DNA from 4 places in the Hymenobacter sp. genome. Region 3 is predicted to be linked to each of the others. Evidence: riboswitches for the same ligand, from Rfam matches in the RefSeq annotation. Region 3 holds a riboswitch; each other region holds the start of a gene.
What was found. A riboswitch is a leader RNA that binds a small molecule or an ion and turns the genes downstream of it on or off. The one in region 3 is predicted to bind S-adenosylmethionine.
Positions count from the first base shown of each region.

Region 1: linked by a shared signal. The riboswitch ahead of metH (methionine synthase) and the one ahead of VF629_RS15295 (TonB-dependent receptor) in region 3 are both predicted to bind S-adenosylmethionine.
Region 2: linked by a shared signal. The riboswitch ahead of VF629_RS22410 (hypothetical protein) and the one ahead of VF629_RS15295 (TonB-dependent receptor) in region 3 are both predicted to bind S-adenosylmethionine.
Region 4: linked by a shared signal. The riboswitch ahead of VF629_RS19670 (peroxiredoxin-like family protein) and the one ahead of VF629_RS15295 (TonB-dependent receptor) in region 3 are both predicted to bind S-adenosylmethionine.

Region 1 is NZ_DASVSI010000175.1:97,322-101,203, forward strand. It holds gene metH (methionine synthase) at 1-1,922, opposite strand, end outside; SAM riboswitch class I at 1,995-2,103, opposite strand; gene VF629_RS24775 (TonB-dependent receptor) at 2,444-3,882, shown strand, end outside.
Region 2 is NZ_DASVSI010000155.1:37,739-41,620, reverse strand. It holds gene VF629_RS22415 (LLM class flavin-dependent oxidoreductase) at 46-1,065, opposite strand; gene VF629_RS22410 (hypothetical protein) at 1,204-2,199, opposite strand; SAM riboswitch class I at 2,568-2,660, opposite strand; gene VF629_RS22405 (TonB-dependent receptor) at 2,751-3,882, opposite strand, start outside.
Region 3 is NZ_DASVSI010000111.1:3,237-7,118, reverse strand. It holds gene VF629_RS15300 (APC family permease) at 1-973, opposite strand, end outside; SAM riboswitch class I at 1,327-1,423, shown strand; gene VF629_RS15295 (TonB-dependent receptor) at 1,911-3,882, shown strand, end outside.
Region 4 is NZ_DASVSI010000140.1:717-4,598, forward strand. It holds gene VF629_RS19665 (O-acetylhomoserine aminocarboxypropyltransferase/cysteine synthase) at 1-735, opposite strand, end outside; gene VF629_RS19670 (peroxiredoxin-like family protein) at 820-1,485, opposite strand; SAM riboswitch class I at 1,843-1,959, opposite strand; gene VF629_RS19675 (LysM peptidoglycan-binding domain-containing protein) at 2,328-2,612, opposite strand; gene VF629_RS19680 (hypothetical protein) at 2,797-3,216, shown strand; gene VF629_RS19685 (erythromycin esterase family protein) at 3,363-3,882, shown strand, end outside.

The DNA.
Region 1 (3,882 bases), on a different contig from region 3:
CGCTCGGTGGCGTCGGCGCGGCGGTTTAGCAGCACGTCTTCTACCAGTTCCAGCAGGTCTTTGGGTACTTCGTCGTACACCGCGAGCTGGTTGGGGTTCACGATGCCCATGTCCAGCCCGGCCCGGATGGCGTGGTAGAGGAAGGCCGCGTGCATGGCCTCGCGCACCACGTCGTTGCCGCGGAACGAGAATGAGATGTTCGACACGCCGCCGCTAGTGAGGGCGCCGGGCAGGTTCTGCTTAATCCAGCGCACCGACTCGATGAAGTCGATGGCGTAGTTGCGGTGTTCCTCCATGCCGGTACCGACAATGAGGATGTTGGGGTCGAAAATGATGTCCGTGGGCGGGAAATCGATGCTCATCAGCAGGTCGTAGCTGCGCTGGCAGATTTCCTTGCGGCGCTCCAGCGTGTCGGCCTGGCCGTCCTCGTCGAAGGCCATCACCACCATGGCCGCGCCGTACTGGCGCACCGTGCGGGCCCGCTGCAAAAACACCTCTTCGCCTTCTTTCAGCGAGATGGAGTTGACGATGCTCTTGCCCTGCACGCACTTCAGGCCGGCTTCCAGCACGCTCCACTTCGAGGAGTCAATCATGAGCGGCACCCGCGAGATATCGGGCTCCGAGGCGATGAGGTGCAGGAACGTCGTCATGGCCTGCTCCGAATCGAGCATGCCTTCGTCCATGTTGATATCAAGCACTTGGGCGCCTTCCTCCACCTGCACGCGGGCCACCGCTAGGGCTTCCTCGTAGGCGCCGGTCCGGATGAGGCGGGCAAACGCGCGGGAGCCGGTCACGTTGCAGCGCTCGCCCACGTTCACAAACAGACTATCGGGCTTGATGGCAAACGGTTCGAGGCCGCTCAGGTGGGTAGCGGGCGGAATTTCAGTAGGTAGGGGGCGGGGCTTATACTTCTGGGCCAGGCGGGATAGCTCGGCAATGTGCTGGGGCGTGGTGCCACAACAACCACCCACCACCGTCACAATTCCTTCCTTCAAGTACTCTTCTACCAGCGCGGCAAATTCCTGCGCCGACTCATCGTAACCGCCAAAAGCGTTGGGCAAGCCCGCGTTCGGATACGCCGAAATGTGCACGTCGGAAATGCGGCTCAGCTCCTGCACGTATTGGCGGAGCTGGTCGGCCCCGAGGGCGCAGTTCAGGCCCACGCTCAGCAGCGGCAGGTGGCTGATGCTGTTCCAGAATGCTCCCACCGTCTGGCCGCTCAAGGTGCGGCCCGAGGCGTCGGTAATAGTGCCCGAAATCATGATGGGCACCTCGCGGCCGCCGTCATCAAAGAACTTCTGCACGGCGTAGAGCGCCGCTTTGGCGTTCAGCGTGTCAAAGATGGTTTCGATGAGCAGCGCATCCACGCCGCCGTCCACGAGGCCGCGCACCTGCTCCAGGTAGGCCGTGGCCAGCTCGTCGAAGGTCACGGCGCGGAAGCCCGGGCGGTTCACATCGGGCGAGAGCGAGGCGGTGCGGTTGGTGGGGCCCACGGCGCCGGCCACAAAGCGCGGCTTGTCGGGCGTAGAGTATTCGTCGGCCGCTTCCTTGGCCAGGCGCGCCGACTCGTAGTTCAGCTCGTACACCACGTGCTCCAGGCCGTAGTCGGCCTGCGCAATGGTGGTGCCGGAGAACGTGTTGGTCTCCACCATATCAGCTCCCGCGGCGAAGTACTCGGCGTGGATGCCCTTGATGATATCCGGCCGCGTGAGGCTCAGCAGGTCGTTGTTGCCGCGCAGGGGCTTGGGATGGTCGGCGAAGCGGGCGCCGCGAAAGTCCTCCTCCGTGAGCGGATAGCGCTGAATCATGGTACCCATGGCGCCGTCGAGAATCAGCAGGCGCTGGCGAAGAAGCTCGGAGAGGCTGTGTCGCGAAGCGGCGGCTTCGCGTTCCGGGGCGGCGGTGAGGGTGGCGGTGGGCATTTCTTTCGGATTGAGTAGCGGGCAAAATGCGCGTATCCAGAAAGAAACCCGAACACTAGGGTTCGGTTCCGGCTGGCATCTTCTTTCACCAAAAACGGCGGTGAAACGGGAGTTGGCACCTACTCGCGGTAGGTTGCCAAGACGTCATCGGGCCCGGTCCCTCTGTCTTTCTGGATAGCAGCGTAGGGCGAAGATACGGACGCCGCGATAATTAGCAGCGCCCAGGGCCACCAAAAGCCATAAGATGCTTTGGGTCAGGTACTCGGGCGATAACCTGGTTCAGTGAGTGAGAACGAGCTGGGTAAAGTGCTAAATATCGAAAATTTCACGCGTTCCAGTGTTGAGGTAAACACTGGGAAAGAGCGTGTTTTTTGGGCAGACGGTTTTGCGTGTTTTACCCCCTGAATCTCCTGATTCAACGAATAGAAGATATCTCATTGATGTTGCAACATTAATTTTGATGCTTCATTCTAGTTCAACACATTATCAGTTTAATGCAACACATTTATTCTGCCTTGGTTGTGGCAGCGCTGCTTCCGGCTCAGCCCGCGCTAGCTTCCCCCGCCACCGGCCCCCACCCTCGTCAAGCTTCTGCCAAGCGCAAAGCTGCCGCACTGCCCGACCCCGCCGGAAAAACCGTGGGCGGCGTAGTGTTCACCGCCGCCGGCGAGCCCCTGCCCGGCGCCACGGTTTTCATCAAAGGGACCTACATTGGCACAAGCACCAACCAGCTGGGCGAATTCAGCTTGAACGCGGCTTTCGACAAGAGCCCCGTCGTGCTGGTGGTAGCGTACGTTGGCTACGAAACGCAGGACTCCACGCTCACGGGCATCGACAACTCGTTGCGTTTTAACCTGGTGCGGAGCGCCACGCTGCTCAACGAAACGGTGGTATCCGCTTCGCGGGTGGAGGAAAACATCCTGCGGGCACCGGTAACCATCGACAAAGTTTCGGGCAAGCAGCTCGAGCGCATCAGCACGCCGGAAGTGCTGGCGGGCCTGGGCCAGCTGGCCGGCGTCGACGTCAACTCGGCGTCGATGCTGTTTACCAGCGTCAGCACCCGCGGCTTCAACACGGCCAAGTCGGAACGCGTGATTCAGCTCGTGGACTACATGGATACGGCGCTGCCGTCCCTGAACCTGAGCCCCGGCAACCTGGTGGGCATTCCGGAGCTCGACATGGAGAGCATCGAAATCATCCACGGCCCGGCCTCGGCCCTCTACGGCTCCAACGCCCTGAGTGGCGTGGTGCTGTTCAACTCGAAAGACCCGTTTGTGTACGACGGCCTGAGCGTGCGCCTGCGCGGCGGCGAACGCAACCTGCGCGACGCCCAGTTGCGCTACGCCAAGAAGCTAGGCAACAAGTTTGCCATCAAGCTGAACGGCAGCTATTTCGAAGCCCAAGACTGGCTTGCCAACAACTTCAACGCAACCAAAACTTCTGCGAACCCCGAAGGCTCGCCGCTGGGCTACGAGGCGGTGAACCGCCACGGCGACGACAACCTGCTGTTTTCGCGCGCCCTGAATCGCCCGGGCTTCGTGGTGAACTCCGAGCTGGAAGGCAAAACCGTGTACATGCCCGGTTTCTCCGAGCAGGAGCTGATTGCGGGCGACCAGAAAACCCGTTCCTACCGCGTACAGGGCGCGGTGTCTTACCTCATCAAAGACGACCTGAAGCTGACCGTGGAGGCCAAGCGCGGCGTGGGCACTTCCACCTACCAAAACCTGAGTCGTTTCCGCATCAAGGACTTGGGCACCAATCAGTATCGGGTCGAGCTGAAGGGCAACAATGGATTCTTCCGGGCGTATTCGACCGAAGATTTCACGGGTTCCAGCTACGAGCTGACCCAGCTGGCGGCCCAGTTGAATAACTCGCCCACCACGGAGGGCGGCACCACCAGCTACAAGAATCAGTACTTCGGGACGTACAACCAGGCCTACACCTTTGCGCGCAGCTCGAT
Region 2 (3,882 bases), on a different contig from region 3:
CTCAGCATGACGGCATGGGGAACTGCATGGCAGCTAAAAGCCCAACTAAGCCAGCACTTGAATAACCGATTCGGAGAACCGCTCCATTTCTTCCAACTGTGGGCTGGCCTGTAGTAGGAAGAAGTCCACACCTACCGCCTCGAAGGCACCGATGCGGTCCTGTAGCTGCGCGGGGGTACCGGTGAGGCCCGTGCGCAGGCCGCGGTTCGACACTGAGTAGTCGTGCAGCGACACTTGCTGCTCCAGTTGCGTGCCGGCCAGCCACTGCTGGTAGTTGTCGTAGCCAGCCGCCGACGATTTCACGTTGGTGATGCGGTCCAACTCCTTCTTCACGTCCTGCTCGTTGTCGCGCACAATGGTGTAACCGGCCACGCCGAACTTCATGGGCGGCAAGCCTTTCTGCTCGCGGCGGCGGCGCATGTCGGCAATGCGGGCCCCGATTTGCTCGGGTGAGTCGCCGTGCATCACGTAGCCGTCGCACTGCGTCGAGATGAGGTCTTTTGCCGCTTCCGACTCGCCCCCGGCATAGAGGAACGGCGCTTTGGCGGGCTTGGGCTGCAGAATGTTGTCGGCCACTTGGTAGTACTTACCCTCGTAGCTGAAATGGTCCTGCTTCCACACATTGGTCACCACGTCCAGCCATTCGCGGGTGCGGGCGTACCGGTCGTCGTGCTGCTCGAAGTGCAGGCCGTATTTAGTGGCCTCGTCGCGCCACCAGCTCGATACCACATTCAGCGACAAGCGACCGGGCGCAATTAAGTCAATGTTGGCGGCCTGCTTGGCGAGCAGCGCGGGGTTGTGAAAAGTGGGGCGTACGGCCACCATTATTTCCAGTTGCTCGGTCACAGCAGCCAAGGCCGCGGCCGTGCTCCACGCTTCGAGCGACGGGGCTTCCGTGCCCTTGATGTCGTTCAAATACAGCTCTGCAATCAGCGTAAGGTCGTAGCCGAGGGCTTCGCTGCGTTGCGCCAGCTGCTTCACGTAGTTCCAGTCGGTGGGCATTTGCTCGTCTTCCACGTTACGCAGCCAGCCCCCGAAAATGGGCATCCAATATCCGAATTTCATGTTAAGTAAGCCTAAAAGAACGTCATGCTGAGCGCAGCCGAAGCATCTCTACTGCGTGAGTACTTCACTTCGCTGCAACGAAGCGGGCGAGATGCTTCGGCTGCGCTCAGCATGACGTTCAGTTGTTATTATTTTGGATTAAGCAGTGGCCAGTTCGGACTGCACAGATGCGGTGGCGGAAGCGGGCAGTTGCGCTTCCAGGTAGTCCACGAAACGGGCGTAGGGGTCAAAACCTACCACGTTCACGGCATCGGCCACGAAGTTGGACAGGGCATTGATGTCGTAGAAGAGCACATCGCCGGTGCGGTCGTCGATGAGGTACTCGATGCCACCCACGTCAATTTTGGCGGCAGCCACGATGCGCTCAACAGCGGCAACCACCTCAGCGGGAGGCGTGAAGGCCTCTACCTGGATGCCTTTCTTGGGCGCTTCGGTCAAGCAGAACTCGGCCGACTGCTCCTCCGGAATCTGGCAGATTTCGGCCGGGCACAGGTTGAAGCTCTCGCCAGTGGTGTACACTTTCATGGCGTACAGGAACTTGCCGTCCAGCGTCTCCACGCGGTGGATGTTGCCGCCGCGGGGCGTTACGTACTCCTGTACCAGCGCGGTTTGGTCGATGCCGAGGTCAATCTGGTTGGCTTCCACAGCCGCTTGCAAGCCTTCCGGCGTGTCGAAGCGAATGATGCCCGCGCCGCTGCCGCCAATGTTTACTTTCACTACGATGGGGAAGCGAAGCTCCTTGACCGCGTCGATTGCGCGCGAGGCGTGATTAATCACAAACGACTTGGGGTACTTCAGGCCCAGTGACTCGAACAAAGAGAGCTGGCGGGCCTTGTTGGTCTCGATGGCCGTGGCCGCCGAACCGTTGATGATGCGCGTGCCAATGCGCTCGAGGTGAGTGGCATAGCCCGCGGTGTGGAATATACCCTGGCCGTGCCCGCGCAAGTAGGCCGAGGAACTCATGCGGTTCACCACGAGGCTGTAGCGGCTTTCCTTTTCGGCGGGGTTGAAGAGGTGGTGCGCGGCATCAATCTTCTCGTAGGGCAGCCCGCGACGGTCCAACTCTGCGAAGAGCGGCTTAAACCATTCGGGGTGCTCGAAATAGATGCCAATGGGCTTTTGCAAAGAGGCCATAAACTGGAGAGAATTAGAAGAAACTGAGTTAGAGAACAAAGCAGCCGCGAAAACGGCGCCCGGATAGTTCGAAATTGATTGAAACCCGCTGATGAAGTGTGGGATAAGTGCCGCGGACGAGGCAGCCGCGTGCACGCGTTTCTGCCAACGCTGGTAGCGTTACGTTTGGAATACCCACAAGCAGGAAAAGGGTGCAAGGCCCGCTAAGCGGACCTTCACCAACTCACCCCCGCGAAATCAGACGGAGACGTCGGTGCTTAAGCCAGACAACAACAACAGCCCATGCCGGCCGGGCGCACGGCTACGGCGCGGGCCTGAAACGAGGCGGGAGAAACGAGAAGGTTGTTGGCAGCGTCCACGGCAACTTGTTTTTATATGGTCAGGAATTGGCACCTTGCCCGCGGTTGCGGATGGTTGCCGGCGCATCTTAGAGCCTGTCTCTCAGCGCCTCTGTATAAAAACAATCCTTTGGGAGAAAGAATTGATGCCGCAAAGGTACGGCACACTCGCCCGATTTTTCCAAATCGGTAGCTAGGAGCATTTACGCGGCTCTATTTCCGCAGGGCCAGCCGCACGCCGCCCATCAGCCAGCGCGTGGGCATTTGGGCACCCAGCAAGTCCGAATATTTTTCGTTGAACAGGTTCTGCACCTGCCCCGTGAGCCACAGGCGCTGCGGCAAGATTGCGGCTTCCAGCCGGGCATTGAACACGGCGTATTCCGGCCGCTGCACCCGGCTGATGGCCGCTACGGCGTTGGCATCGCGCTGCTTCCACAGCCCGCTGAAGCTCGCATTGACGCGGTTTGACGTGATGCCGACCGTGCCGGACACCACGTGGCGGGCAATGTTGGCCAGGTACTGCGAGGCAATGCTTTCGGCATTGGTCACCTTCACCAAAGTGTAGCCCAGGCTGCCATCAAAACGGGTTTTGGGCGTGAACTGGTGGGCATACGTCAGCTCGGCTTCAAGGCCACGGGTGGTGACATCGAACAGGTTTTGGGCAAAGCGGTAGGTGCTGGCGGCGTTGAGATTGGTGAGGCCGCTGGCTTCGATGACCTGCGCACCGGGCGTCGGCACGTAGTCAATCTGGTTGTTGCCCTTCCGCAGGAAACCAGTCAGCTTGGCAGTAAAGCCCGGAAATGGGCGGTAGTCAGCCCCCATTTCGTAGTTCGTGGTCCGCTCCGCTTGCAGGGCGGCATTGCCCACGTTGAAGCCATTGGGCACAATGCCAGGCCGGCCATTAGCATTGTAGCGCTCCGTGAAATCGGGGGCGCGAATGGCCCGGCCGATGGCGCCCCGCACGGTGAGGGCCTCTCCTATTTGCTGGCTCGCATTGAGTTGGGGCACTAGTTCGGTGCCGTAGGCTTGGTCGTGGTCGACGCGCAGGCCCCCGGTTAGGGCTAGGCCGGCACTTGGCGTCACGGCCACCACGCCGAAGGCGGCGTAGTGCCACTGCGCGTGATTGCCGCGGTCGTTGCTTTCCACCGCACGGCGGTCGGCTTGGCCGCCCAGCGTGGCGCGCACTTTGTCTCCAACCTGCTGCTGGTGGCTCAGCAACACGTTGGTGTAGTGCGTGAGGTGGTCGCTGGCCACCGACGTGGGCGTGTAGAGGTAATAGTCGGTGCCGCGGCTGGTCGACACTTGCGCTTCGGTGCGGGCGCGCTCGTTGTGCTGGTAGCTGAGC
Region 3 (3,882 bases):
TGCGAAAACGCGGGTGTAAAGCGCCAAAAAAGGCCGGAATCTGGCCTTGTTCGGCCAACGCAAACAGCAGCCGCGGGCCCGTGAGCATCAGGGCATTGAGCGTGCCCAGCGCCGTGAGCATGGCCGCCCCGGCAATGAACGCCGCCCCCGCCGGGCCCATGAACTGCTCGCTGGCGTTGGCCAAGGGCCGCTGCGAGGTGGCTAGGCCCGGCAGCGTGCCGATGCACACCACCTGCACCAGCAAAAACAGCAAGGCCACCGTGGCAATGGCGGTGAACAGGGCAAAGGGTACGTTGCGTTGCGGCTGTTCGATTTCACCCGCTGGAATGGCCGCCACATCGAACCCCGAAAAGGTGAAAATGAGGAGCAGCACCGCCCCCGAAAAGCCCGCGTAAGTGGGCGCCACAGCAAACGAAAACGCTTGCCAATCAACGAAAAATAACCCCACCCCGGTGAAAAATACTAAAGCCAACAGCTTGCTGACGGTGAACAAGTTGTTGACGCGCGAAGCCGTGCGTACGCCCACCAGATTGACGACCGTGAGGCCACTGATTATGGCTGCCATGAGCGCTGCCCGGCCCACTCCCGCGCCCACGCTGGGCCAGAAATACGCGGCGTAGTCGACAAACAAGTTGCAAAGCGCGGCGAAGCTGGCCAGCCGGGAAATCCAGAGCATCCAGCCCACTTCGAAACCCACCAGCGGCCCAAAGGTCTGCCGGGCGTAGAGGTAGGGGCCGCCGGTGCCATTGAAGCGGCTGCTCACCTCGGCAAAGCACAGGATGATACCGGCCACAATGGCCGCACTTGCCACGTAGGCCACCAGGCTATAGGCCCCGACCAGCGCATAAATCTTGGACGGTAGGCCCAGGATGCCGGCCCCGATGGTGATGTTGACGATGAGCGCCACGAAGTCCCAGCGGCGGATACCGCGCACGAGGTCAGGCCGGGAAACGGCCAGTGGAGTAGGGGGCATGGAAACGAAAATACGATTGGAAAATGGGCGCCTGCGGGCAGGGCTACGCGGGGTTAGGCGGCGGCGGGGCCACAACAACAGGTGCGATTTCCAATCAATTTCTCGTTCAAAATGGGAGTGTATGCAGGCCCGTTGAAATTTTTTTCCGTCGTGTGCAAGGAGGTTCTGCAAACGGTTCGAGTTGGGACAAATATAGGCACCAGCGCTTGTGAGACAACTTTTGGCCCTTTCCCCCGCAATGGCTTTAAAGTGGAGGATAAGCGCTGCGAGAAATAAAATTCGGGCTTTTTATTAGGCTTTGAGAAAAATGTTGCTTTACATTTGCAGCACAATTCCTTCAAACCAAAGAATTGTTTTTATACAGAGGCGTGGAGAGACAGGCTCGACGAAACGCCGGCAACCAACGGGGCTAACCCTCCGAAACGGTGCCAAGTCCTGACCATATAAAAACAAAAGCCATGGACTTTTCGCGTCCCCTCCCCGCTTTTCCGACTGCCCCTTCAGCCGTACAGCATGGCTGTTGTTGCACGTCGAGCATGCCCGCCTGTATGCGGCGGGCCGGCCGGGGCTGTTGAGCGAAGTGCTCTTTCATTTTCCTGCCGGCCTCACGGGCTGCCGCGGCTAAGCCATAGCCGGGTGCCGCATGGGCTGTTGTGCCTGCGCGGCAGCTGTTCGCCAGCCTCCCAGCGCCTGACCTTCAATGGGTAGGCGCGGGCTACCTCTCATTTTCTGGGCAAAACCTGCGGCTTGGGGCCGGGCGTCGTTGTGCACAAACGGCGGCTCACCCTCGCCGCCGAACGCCGCGACCCCCACGCTCCTGGTGCACCGGAGCACGTGCGGACGCGGCCCATGGGCCCAGACTTTTCACCCTTGGGCCCGCTTGTGTCCCGCCAACGCGCGGCTGGCCCGGCCCCTCCACCCCCAACTCTTGCTTCTCATGAACACCAATACGCTTCGGCGGTCGCTCTTTCTCCTGCTGTGGGGAGGGGCCACCGCCACCAGCCACGCGCAAACGGGCCCCGAGCCCGTGGTGCGCGGCACCGTGACCGACGCCAGCAGCCACACGCCGTTGCCCGGCGTGACGGTACTCGCCAAAGGCAGCACCGTGGGTACCACCACCGACGCCAACGGACAATTTACGCTCCCGGCAGCTCCCGGCAGCGCGCTCGTTTTCAGTTTCGTGGGCTATGCCCCCAAGGAAGTAGCGGCCGCCACGGGCCCCCTCGCCATCGACCTGGCGCCTGATTTGCAGGAGCTTGCGGAAGTGGTGGTGACGGGCTACAGCGAGCAGAACCGCAAAACCCTGACCAGTGCCATCAGCTCGGTGCGGGGGGACGAGCTAAAGAACATTCCGGCTGCCAGCCCCGACCAACTGTTGCAGGGCAAGGCGCCCGGCGTGCAGGTTTCGGCCAACTCGGGCGTGCCGGGCGGGGGCATTTTCATCCGCATCCGGGGCAGTAATTCGGTGAACGCCAGCAACGACCCGCTCTACGTGGTGGATGGCGTGTTCATCAACAACACCAACCTGATTGCGACGGGCCTGGGCAACCAGGTGTCGAGCAACCCGCTGGCCGACCTCAACCCCTCGGATATCGAAAGCATCGAAATCCTGAAAGATGCCAACGCCACGGCCATTTACGGTTCGCGCGGGGCCAATGGGGTAGTGCTCATCACGACCAAGCGCGGCAAGGCCGGCGACAAAACGCGCATCACCTTCAACACGTACCACGCGCTGTCGGAGGCGCCCAAGCAGTATAAACTGGCCAGCGGCCCCGAACTGGCCGCGCTGGAAAACGAGCGTTTTCTGAACGACGGCGGCACTCCGGCCCTGGTGCCGTACCGCCCTGCCGCCTCGGGGGGGCGCGGACTGCCGGAGGAGCAGCCGACCTACGACCGGCTCTCTGACGTGTTCCGCACCGCCCAAACGCACAGCTACGAGCTGTCGGCCGCCGGCGGCTCCGGCAAAACCCAGTTTTACATCGGGGCGGGCTATTTCACGCAGGAATCGGTGGCCAAGCCCAGCGCTTTCGACCGGTTCAGTTTGCGCGTCAACCTCGACAACTCGGTGACGGACAAGCTGCGCATTGGCACGAGCACCGCGCTGAGCCGCACGCACCGCAACGTGAGCAGCAACGACAACAACCCCGTGGGCGTCATCAACTCGGCCTTGTTCACGCGCAACAACCTGCCGATTTATAACCCCGATGGTTCTTATGCGAAGTACGGGTCGTTTGATAACGCCCAGGCGCTCATCAAAAACCTGAACAATGACGCGGTGGGCACGCGCGTGATTTCGAACGTGTACGGCACCTACCAGTTCGGCAAAAACCTGACTTTCCGCAGCAGTTGGAGCATCGACTTCAACGACATGTACGAGAATAACTTCAACAACACGTTGATTCTGGCGGGGCAGCCGCGGGGCACGGCCTCGTCGTTTCTCTCGCGCGACATTACCCTGCTCAACGAGCAGACGCTGAACTACAGCGTGAACTTCGGCGAAAACCATTCCTTGCAGGCGCTGGTGGGCAATACCTTGCAGCGCAACACCTTCCAGCGGACCAGCCTGGCGGGCCAGCAGTTTCCGGGCAACGACTTGACCACCATCGCCTCGTCGGCCACGCAAACGGGCAGCTCGTCGCGCTCGCAGGCCGGGCTGGTGTCGTTTTTTGGTAAGGCCACTTACAGCTTCAAGGAGCGGTACACGGCTGATGTGAGCGTGCGGGCCGATGCTTCCTCGCGCTTCGGGCGCGACAACCGCTGGGGCTATTTCCCGGCCGTGGGGCTGGGCTGGCGCCTGGGCGAGGAAAACTTCATTCAGGACCTCGGCATTTTCCAGGAGTTGAAGCTGCGGGCCAGCATGGGCAGAACCGGTAACCAGGCCGGCATCAGCGACTTTGCGGCCCTGGGCC
Region 4 (3,882 bases), on a different contig from region 3:
GCCTTCGCTGGGCTCGGTGAACTGCGGAAACTTGCCGTTGCCGAAGTCGTAGGTGCCGCCGTCCACAATCACGCCGCCAATGCTGGTGCCGTGGCCGCCAATCCACTTCGTGGCCGACTCCACCACAACGTGCGCGCCGTGCTCCAAGGGCCGGAACAGGTAGCCACCCGCGCCGAAGGTGTTGTCCACAATCAGGGGCAGGTCGTGCTTGTTGGCAATGGCCGCGATGGCCTCAAAGTCTGGAATGCTGAAGCTGGGGTTGCCAATGGTTTCCAGGTAAAGGGCCTTGGTCTTGTCGTCAATCAGCGCTTCAAAGCTGGCCGGATTGTCGCCGTCGGCGAAGCGAGCCTCGATGCCCAAGCGCTTGAACGCTACCTTAAACTGGTTGTAGGTACCGCCGTAGAGGAAGGCCGTGCTCACGAAGTTGTCGCCGGCTTGCAGGATGTTGTTCAGGGCAATGAACTGCGCCGCCTGGCCCGAACCCGTGGCCAACGCCGCCACACCGCCTTCCAAGGCCGCCACGCGTTGCTCAAACACGTCGGTGGTCGGATTCATCAGGCGGGTGTAGATGTTGCCGAACTCCTTCAGGGCAAATAGGTTGGCGCCGTGCTCGGCGCTCTTGAACACGTAGGAAGTAGTTTGATGGATGGGCACGGCGCGCGAACCGGTCGTGGGGTCGGGCTGCTGGCCGGCGTGGAGTTGCAGCGTTTCGAAGTGCAAGGGTTGTGCAGACATGGTGGTTGAAGTGAAAAAGTGAATAGTTGTTGGGTGTTTAGCTGCGGCACAACCTGCTAACAGGCGGCGCAACTGGCAATTAGATTAGAGCCGGGTAAGTGCTTCCAACAGCACGGCCGGGTCGGGGCGCAGCTTGAAGTTGGCCTCGGTGGCGGCCCAGGCCACGCGCCCGTTTTGGGCAATCACGAACGTGCCTGTCAGGGGCAGCTCGCCGCTGTCGTCGCCGTTGTAGGCGGCCAGGTCGATGCCCACGCCGTGCAAAGCGCCGTACAAGGCCTCGCCCACCTGGTAGGCCAGCCCGTACTGCTGGGCCACGGCATTGCCCACGTCGCTGAGCACCGGAAAGCGCAGCTCTTTTTCTTCGGCCGTGAGCCGGGTCAGGTCCGGTGTTTGGGGCGAAACGGCCACCAGCGTGGCTCCGTACGCCCGAATTTGGTCCAAAGCTTGGTTGTAAGCCCGCAGCTGCACGCTGCAATAGGGGCACCAGTTGCCGCGGTAAAACACCAGCACCACCGGCCCCGAAACCAGCAGCGAGGCCAGCGAAACGAACCGGCCCGCAGCATCGGGCAACGCAAAATCGGGAGCAGTCTGGCCGACGCGGAGGCTGCGCTGGGCCAGGCCCGTGGCGTGCACGGCGGCAATGCCGGCATCGATGGTGTGGCTGGCGTCGGCGGGGAGCACCGTGGCCAAGTGTTGGGCCGTAGTGGCCAGTTCGTGCTGAAACGAAGAAGTTGCGGTGGACGTGGACATGCGCAAGCGAAAATGAAGAAAAGGGAGGGACTTCTTCGCGGGTCTACTCGGCGTTGCCAGTAGCTCAAGCACTTGCGGCTGGCTCTGGGCGTAGCCAGAAGCATCGGAGCAGCCTGTAAGCCGACGCGACCAATCGGCACGCTTCAGCGTAAGGGGATTCCCACGAAGAAAGAAGGGGTTAAGCCGAAATCAGCTTAGCAACAACACGGACGACAACAGCATATTCGCATTCGCGCGGGGCACGAAGCATGCAATAGGCCGCCTTGGGCCAACACGAAAAAGTCCGAAACCAAGGCGCGTGCAGCCGGGGCAGTCGGACTAAAAGAAACGTAAGCAGCAGAGTTTTCCATGGCACTCGAGTCATATGTCCCGCCGTGGTCGAAACCGCCGGTGGGTAGGAATTGGCACCTTTCGCATAGTGGAGGGTTGCCAGCGGGTCAGGGAGCCTAGTCTCTCGCCGCTTCTGTATAAAACTTATAAACTACTCGCCGTTAGCGAGGAGTACCGGGTAGGTGAGGCAAATGTACGCGAATAATTTTTTTATGGGCAAGCGGTGAGCTACGTTTTTTCAAAATAGCCGGTCATGCAGAGCATCTCGCTGGCGCCGCTTGCCATCCTGAGCGCAGCGAAGGACCTTGTCGAACACCAACCGTCATTCCACGGTGAGAAGGTCCTTCGCTGCGCTCAGGATGACAGACGGTTGAAGTTACTACCCCGAGCGAGATGCTTCGCTGCGCGCTGCATGACACTAAGCCAGCCATAAATCGAGCGAAACCATAAGACACAAAAAAGCCACCCTGAAACAGAGTGGCTTTTCTCACCTTTTTTCTGCAAAAAAGTACCTAGAGACTAGGTAGGGTCAACACCTGGCCCACTTCAATGTGGTCAGGGTTGGTGCCGATGATGGCCTTGTTGGCCTCGTATATCTGATGCCACTTGGCCGCGTCGCCGTAGTGGTTTTTAGCAATTTTGGAGAGCGAGTCGCCGCTCACTACGGTATATGAATCACCGGAAGCCGCTGAATTGTTTGCGTTTCCGAAAAAATCGGTAGCGCCGGCAGCCGGTTTTGCCGCGGGCTCTACGGGTTTTTGCTCGCCCTTGTCGCTGAGAAAATCAAGTAGTCCCATGGTTTGGTTCAGTTTGAATGAAAAAGAGAGTAAAAAAGTTCGTCTGCGAGCAGGCTAACAGGGGCCATATACGGGGGAGTTAAGGCGGGGTTACGCTCCCAACTCTTTTGCGCATTGGCCGTAAGCCGCCTAGCCCGTCCTGCGGAGCTTGTTCTTCATTCTTTCACCTTTACTTCTTGTGCCCATGAAACCTCAGTCAATCTTTTCGCTCCGTTACGTTGCCAGCCTGCTGGTTCTGCTGACCTTGTTTGCCACCGCTTGCGGCAGCGACAAAGGCAAGGTAGAAGGCGTAAACATGCTGTATGGCACCGACAGCAAAGTTTGGAAAACTGCTAAAGAAACCGATACAGCTGGCGACAAAGTGAAGCAAACCGACGCGCAAAAGCAAGAGGAGTTGCGCATTTTTGCCAACGGCACCTACAACATGACCGGCGCCACCGGCGCCATCTCCGGCAAATACACCTTCGACCAAGCCGGCAAAACCATCACCATGACGCCCGACGGCGCCACCACCAGCAACACCTTCAACGTGGAAACCCTCACTGACGACAAGCTCACGCTGAAGTCGGCCGACGGCGCCGCTCTGATGCTGGAAGCTGAATAAATAGCTTTCGACTAACGCGTTACGAAAAACCCGAACCCTTGTGGTTCGGGTTTTTTTGTGCGCAACGCATTCAATGAATGGTTAGAGTAGCTTGCAGCCTTTCGAGCCAACTGCCACTCTTTGTTCACACTTTTCTTCTGCCATTCGTGCGTACTGCTTTTCTGTTGTTGCTCGCTCTTATTTTCGGGTGGGCCGGCCCTGTGCCCGCCACAGCCCAATCTACCACGCCGCTGCCGGTGCACGCGGTGCGCAGCATCAGCCCAGCCGACGCTGATTTTCGAGACTTGGAGTTTTTGACCCAGGAAATAGGCGGGGCGCGGGTCGTGATGCTCGGCGAGCCCACCCACGGCGAAGGCAACGTATTCGAGGCCAAAATCCGCCTGTTGCGCTTTTTGCAGGAGAAAATGGGGTTCACCACGGTGGCTTTTGAAAGTGGTTTTTACGACTTGCACCGGGCGCAACAGGCGCTGGAAGCGGGCACGTCGGCGCAGGAGGCCATCGGCAACAGCGTATTCAACATCTGGACCAGCACTCAGGAATTTCAGGCGGTGCTGCCGCTGCTGGGCAAAGGCAAGCTCCGCGTGGCCGGGTTCGACCCGCAGCTGAGCGGGGGGTACGGCGGCGACGTGGTGGACGAGCTGCAAGCGTTTCTGGCGTCGGAGAAGG